3 regions of the Novosphingobium sp. BL-S-32 genome follow, and region 2 is predicted to be linked to each of the others. Evidence: predicted binding sites of a transcription regulator. Region 2 holds the regulator's gene; each other region holds the start of a gene.
What was found. Region 2 encodes LexA, which represses DNA repair genes until DNA is damaged. Its sites were predicted from a motif close to GTTCCNCNCTTGTTCT; they were not measured.
Positions count from the first base shown of each region.

Region 1: AC1VVK_RS24865 (ImuA family protein) is a predicted target of LexA. The motif match lies at 1,616-1,631, and genes of this name have one in related genera.
Region 3: uvrA (excinuclease ABC subunit UvrA) is a predicted target of LexA. The motif match lies at 1,406-1,421, and genes of this name have one in related genera.

Region 1 is NZ_CM166477.1:1,918,081-1,921,356, forward strand. It holds gene AC1VVK_RS24860 (Y-family DNA polymerase) at 1-903, opposite strand, end outside; gene AC1VVK_RS24865 (ImuA family protein) at 818-1,579, opposite strand; gene AC1VVK_RS24870 (SOS response-associated peptidase) at 1,920-2,531, shown strand; gene AC1VVK_RS24875 (hypothetical protein) at 2,610-2,762, opposite strand; gene rlxS (relaxase/mobilization nuclease RlxS) at 2,863-3,276, opposite strand, start outside.
Region 2 is NZ_CM166476.1:486,423-489,698, forward strand. It holds gene moaC (cyclic pyranopterin monophosphate synthase MoaC) at 1-190, shown strand, start outside; gene AC1VVK_RS02320 (molybdopterin molybdotransferase MoeA) at 190-1,410, shown strand; gene lexA (transcriptional repressor LexA) at 1,525-2,214, shown strand; gene AC1VVK_RS02330 (ComEC/Rec2 family competence protein) at 2,347-3,276, opposite strand, start outside.
Region 3 is NZ_CM166476.1:1,208,437-1,211,712, reverse strand. It holds gene AC1VVK_RS05530 (UrcA family protein) at 1-77, opposite strand, end outside; gene AC1VVK_RS05525 (UrcA family protein) at 490-891, opposite strand; gene uvrA (excinuclease ABC subunit UvrA) at 1,433-3,276, shown strand, end outside.

The DNA of each region.
Region 1 (3,276 bases), on a different replicon from region 2:
AACGGCATTGTCGACGCGGTGGAAGCGAAGATCGAGCCGGCGCGCACCAAGCCCTGCCTCCTCCAACAATTGACAGAGCGCATCAACCAGTTTGCGGGTGTAGCGCGCGATCGTCTCCGGGGCCCCGATCGGCTCGGCAAAGCGCCGCTCGACTTCGATCTGCCGCGGCGCCTCGACCGCTTCGAAGGGCTCGGACAGCCTCCCATAGATCTGGTCGAGCCGCCGACCGGGATCGGAGCCAAATCGCAAGGCGAGCGAGGCGCGGGGCATAGCCTCAAGTTCCCCGATCACCTCGATGCCCAGCGCGGCGAGGTTCTCGATTGCCTTGACCTCCAGGCGAAGGGCCGCGAGTGGCAGCCGCGCAACCGCCGCAACAAAGTCGGCCGGACCGATGACGGCAAGTCCTTCGGGGCGCAATATCTCACCTCCGAACCGGGCAAGCGCATGGGCAGCCCCGTACGTCGGTGCGCAGACGGCGCGCGCAGCGGTTTCCACTTCGGCGAGCCGGCGCAGCATGTCGGCTAGCAGCCCCCTGGCCCCGCCGTGACTGTGGGTTGCCCCAGTCACGTCGAGCATCAAGCCATCAGGCGGATCGAGCGCAATGAGCGGCGAGTATTTGCGAAGCGACCAGACCGCGAGGCGCTGCAGCGCCTCATCGTCTGCTTCACGGTCGGCATCCATGATCGGCAGATCGGGCACCAGCGCCTGCGCCTGGGTCACCGCCATCCCGATGTTGAGGCCAAGCACTCGCGCAGGCGCGCTCACCGCAGTCAGCACCCGGCGACGGCCTTCCATGCCCGCCAGGACCAGCGGCGCGTCAGGCGGCGGTGCTTGCCGCCCAAGCCTGCGCCGCAGCCGGTCGATCGGCCAGGTCGGCAGGAAGAGCGAGACGACCTGTCGCATCGCAGGATTCCAATAGAAAATCGGCGCTCTCGCCAGCCCGGCACCGGATGAGCTCGACGAACCAGCGGGGCCGCCCGACGCCGGGGACCGGCAAAACCTCGGAAGGAACCGCCGTCACCCGCCAGCGTGTCGCCGCCGCCGTCGGTTGCCCAAAATCGGCCGCATCCTGGCGCCTGCGCCAGCGGCGCAGCGCTATGCCGATCGAGCCGCTGGTTTCCGCAGCCAGAAGCAGGCGGCGAGAGACGGGCATCGAAAGCCGCGACACTTCCGCAACGACGCCGCCCAGCCCGCCATGGCGCAGCCCCTCTTCGAAGCAGGCGAGCACCGAATTTTCGTCCTGCGCTTCGAGATAGATGACACGGTCGGGATCGAGCCCGGCCTGAGCAATGGCCGGTGCGAAGAGATCGGCCTTGGTCATGCACCAAAGGATCTTGCCTTCGGCGCGCGCCATGATGCCGGCCGCAAACAAGGCAGCCGCCGCGCCGTCGGTCACCCCCTGGGCGCCGCCGGCTACCTCATGGAGTGCACCCAGCGCGAGCCCTCCGCCCGGCAGCTTGGCATCGAGCGCTTCAAGCCCGAAGGGCAATACCTCGCGCGCGCGCCTGTCCCCGCCTTCGATCTCGGCGATCCGGGTGCGCAGGGCATCAATGCGAGATGGCGACCCTCGCGCCGTCATGAAGGGCCTCCTTTGTGGCTCTGCGTGGGAAATTATGTTCTTATTTTGTTCCATTCCATCCAAGAGTCAACGCCGCGCCTGGAACGTGGCAGCGCTCGACGAGGAAAGGGCCCAGATTTCAGGCAAAAAAGGCAGCGAATTTTCCTGCCGCGACGATGCCCGTCGGCTCCTATTTTGGCCAGCGTCAAATCCGCTGGCGGCTGAGGAACGGCCGAATCGGAATGCGCCCGCCGCCGGCAGTGATTACTCGCTTTTCCGCCCCTTCCCGCAGGCGTAGAATTGGCTTTGAAAGGACGCTGTCATCTGCAACCTCTATCGCCTGACGACGCCGGCCAGCGCCATCGCAGCCCTCTTCGACACTGAGGCTCCACTTGGAGCCAACTATCTCGAGGTTGTCGCGCCAACGGATCCCGGCCTGGTCATCGCGCAAAACCAGGTTCGGGCGATGGCTTGGGGATACCCTCGCATCGATGCGAGCATTGTAACCGGCCAACCCCTCAAGCCGCATCCGGTCTACAACACACGCACGGATAAAATCGGCTCTAAGTTCTGGCGCGGTAGCTTCGCGCGCCGTCGCTGCCTTGTCCCGCTGAACGCATGGGCTGAAGCGGAAGGCGAAAAGGGCCGGATGACCCGTACGTGGTTCTCTCTGCCCAACGAAGAAGTATTCGCGATCGCCGGAATTTGGCAACGCAGTGACGAATGGGCGCACGTCTTCTCGATGATGACGGTTCGCGCGCACGAGGCAATGTCGGACCTTAATGACCGCATGCCGGTGGTCTTGCGCCGCGAGGACTGGGCGACCTGGACCGAGGGCTCGCCCACCGCCGCTCACGCGCTTTGCAAGCCTTGGGAGGCAGAGTTGCTGCGCGAACCTTCCGACGAGCCTTGGTCCGACAAGAAGGCGGAAAAGCCGCCTGCTCAGTCGCACCAGTTATCGTTGCCACTGTAGGTGGAGATCACGCGATAAGGCGTACCAACCGGGGAAGCGCAAGCGCCGCCCCGAGCGGACCAGCTTCAATGTAAGCTTTCAATGGAAACGCTCCCGTCGTTCGGAGGACGGACGGAAACCCTCCGCCAATAACGCGTTGATGAGGGCCTGCCCCGCCCTTTCGACGGCCTGCTTGTTTCCTGCAATATTCACGGCCTGCCGATAACGCTGCGCTGCACGTTCGCTTTCCATCAAAGCCACGTACAACAAGAAACGACAAGCACGACCGATGATGCATCCGGATTGGCGGCGCTTCGCGGAGGCAGCACCTACGACCGCCGCCAGGCCCCGATCACGAGATTTCCGGTCCCGATCGTCCGCGACCGAACTGCCAGTTGATACCGGCCTCGCGCATGATCCCGCCGGCCTCCTGTCCAAGCTGTTTCTCAAGCTCCGGCCGCCATGGAACCAAAGTGAATTCGCGGCTGTGCTCGATGAGTGCGAAGCGCCCCGAAATACCATCGATCCTGCGGCTCACCTTGCCTTCGATCCAATCGCCGGCCTTCGCCTCCGAGAACTCCTTCCCCAGCTCCCCGGAAAGACGCTCGGCGATCCGGAGCAATTCGCGCCGCTGAAGCAACGCCAGGGCATTCTGCCGCAATCTGACGCCGCTGGGAGAAGTATCGGCCAAATCTTGCTCGACCAGCCACTGGCGCCGCTGGTCCAGGCCCGCGCGCACTTCGCGTCCGAACCCCGCATCGCGCAT
Region 2 (3,276 bases):
AACCGCCACGGCCATCCTCACCGGCAAAACTGGTGTCGAAATGGAAGCTATTACAGCAGCTTCCATCGCACTTCTGACAATCTACGACATGGCCAAGGCGCTCGATAAAGGCATGGTTATCAGCGAAATCCGGCTCATCGAGAAACGCGGCGGAAAGTCGGGACACTGGACTCTGGAAGGCACTGCCTGATGGCCGGACATCCAATGCTCTCGCTCGAAGACGCACAGGCCAAGCTGCTGTCGCTTGTCGACCCCCTGCCGATCGAGCGCGTTGACATAGAGGGTGCGCTGGGCCGCTACCTTGCCGAACCCATGCTGGCTCGCCGCACCCAACCGGCGGCAGATGTCTCGGCGATGGATGGCTACGCAGTCACCGCCGAAGACCTCACCGGCCCGTGGCATGTGGTGGGTGAGAGCGCGGCGGGTCATCCCTACGACGCAACCGTGGCACCGGGTCAGGCCGTGCGCATTTCCACCGGCGCACTGATGCCCGCGGGCGCCGAGGCGGTCATCCTCCAGGAAGATCTGTCCCGCGAACAGCATCGCATCTCGCTAACCGGCGAGGCACCCATCCCTGCGCACAAGCACATACGCCGTCGCGGCATGGACTTCCCCGAAGGCAAGGAAATCCTTCCACTTGGCGTTCGGATCGGATCCTCGCAGGCGGCGCTCGCAATGGCAGCCGGCCACAAACACCTTCCTGTCCGGCGCATTCCCCACCTCACAGTGATCGACAGCGGGGACGAACTGGCTTCCGACCCGGAATGCTGCGAACCGCATCAGATCCCCGCCAGCAATGGCGCCATGCTCGCCGCCATGGCGCGCAATCTGCCTGTGAAAGTCGACAGGATCGGACCGGTCGAGGATCAACTGGAAGCACTGGTCAAAGCATTCCAGACGGCGGCGGATTCGGACGTGATCGTCACCAGCGGGGGCGCCTCCGTCGGCGAGCACGACCTGGTGCGCCCGGCGCTCGAAGCCTGGGGCGCCAAACTCGATTTCTGGCGCGTAGCGATCAAACCGGGAAAGCCGATCCTGGTCGCCCGGAAAGCCAAAGGCCGGCGCAGCCAACTCGTTATCGGACTGCCCGGAAACCCCGTTTCCAGCCATATTACCGCGTATCACTTCCTGCTGCCGGTCCTGCGCGCGCTATTGGGCGCGGGCCGGCCGACGTCGATGTCCATGCTCGCCCTGCTAACAAGCCCCGTACCCGCGACCGGCGATCGCCGCGAATTCCTGCGGGGCGTGTGGGACGGAGAAAACGTCACCCCGCAAGTCGTTCAGGACAGTGGCGCGCTGGCTTCGCTGGCCACCAGCAATGTCCTGATCGATCGCCCCGCGCGTGCGCCAGTTGCCGGGGCAGGCGATCCGGTGCGAGTCTACTTGCTCCAGAATGGCGGTATTGCTTGACGTTACCGGATTCGTTGCTTAATTGTTCCCTCATTGTTCGCGAACGAACCTGCAAGTGTTCTTCGCGATGGCAACAAGGCCGCTGACGGCGGCCCAGCAGGTGAGGCAGGCCAGATGTTGACGCGCAAGCAGCACGAATTGCTCCGGTTCATTCAGGTGCGGCTCGAAGACAGCGGCGTCTCGCCTAGCTTCGAAGAGATGAAGGACGCACTTGACCTCAAGTCGAAGTCGGGCGTGCACCGCCTGATTTCGGCATTGGAAGAGCGCGGCTTTATCCGCCGCCTGCCCAACCGCGCACGGGCATTGGAAGTTCTTCGCCAGCCCGAAGACGTCAATAGCAAGCCAACTACCGCAGCTGCGCCGCCGCGCGAGACGGCGCCGTCACTGCGTCCGGCTCCTCGGGCACCCGAACCGGCCAACGACGTGATCGAGATTCCGCTGCACGGCCGTATCGCTGCCGGGGCGCCGATCGAGGCCATAGAGGGTCAGTCGATGCTGCCGGTTCCGGCGGCCCTGCTTGGTTCCGGTGACCACTACGCCCTTGAAGTTTCGGGCGACTCGATGATCGAGGCGGGAATTCTCGATGGTGATCTGGCCCTCGTGAAGCGTACCGATACCGCGCGTGACGGCGAGATTGTCGTCGCCCTCATCCGTGGTGAAGAGGCAACCCTAAAGTACCTGCGGCGCGAAGGCCCCAAGGTGCGGCTCGACCCGGCCAATGCGGCATATACAGCCCAACTTTACGGTGCGGATGAAGTTCAGGTGCAGGGTAAACTCGCTGGGATTCTGCGCCGCTATCACTGAAGCGAGCAGCGAAATCCTGCATCTACGACGATCTGGAGCGTTTGATCCGACTGTATCGGATCAAACGCTCCAAGTTTTTGGTTTGTCGCGTTTTCCGAGTCGTCAGGTGATTCCGCCTTGTTCAAAAACGCTCTAAGGCCGCCACCAGCCATGACCGCCTTGCTCTTGGGCAACGGTCTGCACTGTCTGCCCAGACAGGTCGATGGTGAGACCGCCCGTCTGCTTGAGCATAGGTCGGTCGATCCTGAGCCAATGGGGATGACAACTTCCTGGCAAGCGGCGATCTGCAATGACGATATCGACCTGACTGCACGCGCGCAAATGTGCCGGGACAGGAACATAGGCATCGCTGCGCGCTATCAGTACGCGCCACGTCCGGCCGCCACGATCAAGTGAAACCGCGCAGAAATCCGCATTGCAGTGTGCTTCCGGCCGCCGAGGCAGGGAAAGCGGAGCATTCCTCTGACCGACCACTTCCAGGAAGTTGTCCATGGCATAATCGCTCTTGCTCTCGCGCAAGAGGGCCAGATTTCTTCCGCCGTCGACAACCACGCCCACGTAATGGCCGTCGCCTGCAACAAGGATGTTCGGCGGCGTCAGCAATGCCAGACCAAGAGCACCTGCGATTGCGGGAACGAGCCCCAGAAATCGCACTCTCCCACGCCACAAGGCAAACCAAAGTCCGCCCGCAACGAAAAGCAGGAAATGGCCCGTTCCCATCGTCGGGAACAACCTCACGGCGCCGGGAAGTCCTCCCGTTCCGTGAGCAAGGTCCAGCAGCAGTGCAATGGCCCAATTCGCCAGCCACCAGACTGGGGCGCCCAGTCCGGCGATGTCGAGCAACAGGGCCCCAGCGACCAGCGGCATGATGATGAAGGTCGTCAGCGGAATTGCCACGATGTTGGCCATGGCTCCGTACACGCCCGCCCGATGGAAATGATAGAGGCCGATCGGCATGAGTACGGCTTCGATCGCGATCCCGGTCACCAGCGTAAGGACAATGTCGCGCAGAAGGCGCATCACAATGCTTTCCTCACGCGGCGCCATCCAGCGCTTCACCGG
Region 3 (3,276 bases), 720 kb from region 2:
CAAAGCAGCGCGACACCGGACCACAAAGTACGGGTGGAAACGAATTGCGAGGTTTTGCGGCTGTTAAAATGCGTCATGCTCGTATGCTCCGGTCGGTCCGGGGGAATCCCGGCACGGTGGTGGATTGCGAGCGACCCTCATGGCGTTGCTTCGTTATTGTCGGCCGCTTTGGTGGCGGTCTTTTGAACGGTGTTTGGGAGGGATGGGCCGACCTGGGTGACCGCGAATTGCGGCGCACGATGCGGCATCGATTCCCCCCGAGACCATCCCGCAATGCGCGGACGGCCTCCTCTATTTCTCGATTGTGAAATATTAAATACAGTGACGGAAAATTAATTCCGCAACGTACAAAGTAACTGCAAGCTGGCGTAATCCTATTGCTCGGACAGTATTGCCTATACAACAGGGCGCTTGCCGAAAATTTCAGTCTGCTAACTCAATGATGCGTCCCGCCGATCCGGAAAGGGCCGGACCGGCGGACGCAAGGGCTCAGCGCCGGGCAAAGACCGCCATGGTTTGCGGGGTGCCGGCCGAAGCAAGGGTCTGGCCACTCGCCCGGGCGGCCATGTGCTGGGCGAAGAGTTCGTCACGTGCCGCATAGGCACGATCGGTGGACTCATCGCGGCAGTCCCGCATGTGGCTGAAGTCGTCAAGATTGCGGACATCCGCGTCTCCGCAGACCGTCCGGACCGCGGAATCGAGCCGCGTGGTGAGCCGGTCGCGGCCCGCCTGGCTATCTAGATCGAGGTCGCTGTAGCGCACTTCGACGCGCGGAACGTTCGGATCGATGGCGCGATTCTTGACAAGGACGTCTTCTGCCATGGCCGGCGCGGCCAGGCCGAGCGCGGCACCGAACAGGACGGCGGAAGCGAACAGGGAAACCTTGGTCATCTCAGGTACTCCTCCTTTAAGGGCGCAGTCGGCCTTTCGCGGAACCTCCCTGTCCCACGATGCAAATGAACTGCGACGACCCTGGTGCGATCTGAAAATTCTTGTTTTACAGGCGCGTTGTGCGCACCTGCCCCGCCGTGAACTCACGTTGTGAATCCAAGCTGTGAATTCGATCGGCAATAAGTGCGTTAGCCTGTGCGACGTCCCGGGCCGGTTCATTCACCTGACGATCTACTTTGTCATGCAGGTCGACATAATAGCAAAGGGTGAGTCGTTACTGTAATCAGGCAGCGTCTCTATTACTGATTGGGATGACGGTTTCAAGTCTGCAAACTAACGGATCGGCAAACGACATTGCACGACCGATAGACGACATTCGATTGCCGACGAACGGCGTGACCGGTGGAAGCGGCGCCGAGGGGAGGGCGGGGGGCGGCATACGTTGCAATCGGGCCTGCCGTTCCCACATGGCTTCGCGGCCCCCATTTTGCGGCGCAGCGTGCCTTGCGTATCGTGAACAAATCTGGAACATATCTCCCCCATGAGTCTCTCCCACATCACCGTACGCGGCGCCCGTGAGCACAACCTCAAGGGTTTCGACATCGAGCTCCCGCGTGAGAAGCTGATCGTCATCACCGGCCTGTCGGGTTCGGGGAAATCCAGCCTCGCGTTCGACACGATCTACGCCGAGGGCCAGCGCCGCTACGTGGAGAGCCTCTCCGCCTATGCGCGCCAGTTCCTGGAGATGATGCAGAAGCCGGACGTCGAGCATATCGACGGCCTCAGCCCCGCGATCTCGATCGAGCAGAAGACCACCAGCCGCAACCCGCGCTCCACGGTGGCGACGGTAACGGAGATCTGGGACTACATGCGCCTGCTCTGGGCGCGCGTGGGCATTCCCTATTCGCCCGCCACGGGCCTGCCGATCGAGGCGCAGACCGTCTCCAACATGGTCGACCGGGTGATGGAACTGCCCGAAGGCACCCGCGCCTACCTGCTCGCGCCGGTCGTGCGCGGCCGCAAGGGCGAATACCGCAAGGAATTGGCCGAGTGGCAGAAGGCGGGCTATACCCGCGTGCGCATCGACGGCGAACTCTACGCCATCGAGGACGCCCCCGCGCTCGACAAGAAGTACAAGCACGACATCGAAGTCGTGGTGGACCGCATATCGGTCAAGGACGGCATCCAGACCCGTCTTGCCGACAGCTTCGAACAGGCGCTGAAGCTGGCCGAAGGGCTGGCCTATATCGACCTTGCCGATACGACGGTGGCGGAGGTTTCCGGTGCTTCGACAAGCTCGGCACGAGCGGGGAAGGGGGGGCGCTCCAAGTCCGCTCAGCCTGAGCCTGTCGAAGGCCAAGCGCAACCGAAGGGCATGAAGAAGGTCGGCCTGCCGCCGAACCGCATCGTCTTCTCCGAAAAGTTCGCCTGCCCGGTCAGCGGCTTCACCATCGAGGAGATCGAGCCGCGCCTGTTCTCGTTCAACGCCCCGCAGGGCGCCTGCCCGGCTTGCGACGGATTGGGGGAGAAGCTGCTGTTCGATCCGCAACTTGTGGTCCCGAACGAGCATCTCAGCCTCAAGCAGGGCGCCGTGGTGCCCTGGGCCAAGTCCAACCCGCCTTCGCCTTATTACATGCAGGTGCTCTCCAGCCTGGCCGAGCACTTCGGTTTCGACCTCACCACGCCGTGGGACGCGCTCTCGCCCGAGGTGAAGATCGTCATCCTCTACGGCACCGCGGGCAAGGCCGTGCCGCTGACGTTCAAGGACGGCAAGAAGGAATACACGGTCAACAAGCCGTTCGAGGGCGTGATCGGCAACCTCAACCGCCGCATGATCCAGACCGACAGCGCTTGGATGCGCGAGGAACTGTCCAAGTTCCAGACCGCGCAGCCCTGCGAAACCTGCGAGGGCAAGCGTCTCAAGCCCGAAGCGCTTTCGGTGAAGATCGCCGGCAGCGACATTGCCGACGCCGCGCGCCTTTCGGTGGCGGACGGCTTCGCATGGTTCGGCAATCTTGAGGAGAAGCTGACCGCCCAGCAGCAGCAGATCGCCAAGGCCATCCTCAAGGAAATCAACGAGCGCCTCGGCTTCCTCAACAACGTCGGGCTCGATTACCTCAACCTCGACCGTACCAGCGGCACGCTGTCAGGCGGCGAAAGCCAACGTATCCGCCTCGCCAGCCAGATCGGCTCGGGCCTGTCGGGCGTGCTCTACGTGCTCGACGAACCCTCGATCGGCCTCCACCAGCGCGACAACGACATGCTGCTGGAAACGCTCAAGCGCCTGCGCGACCTGGGCAATACCGTGATCGTGGTCGAACATGACGAGGACGCGATCCGCACGGCCGACCATATTGTCGACCTTGGCCCCGGCGCCGGCGTCCA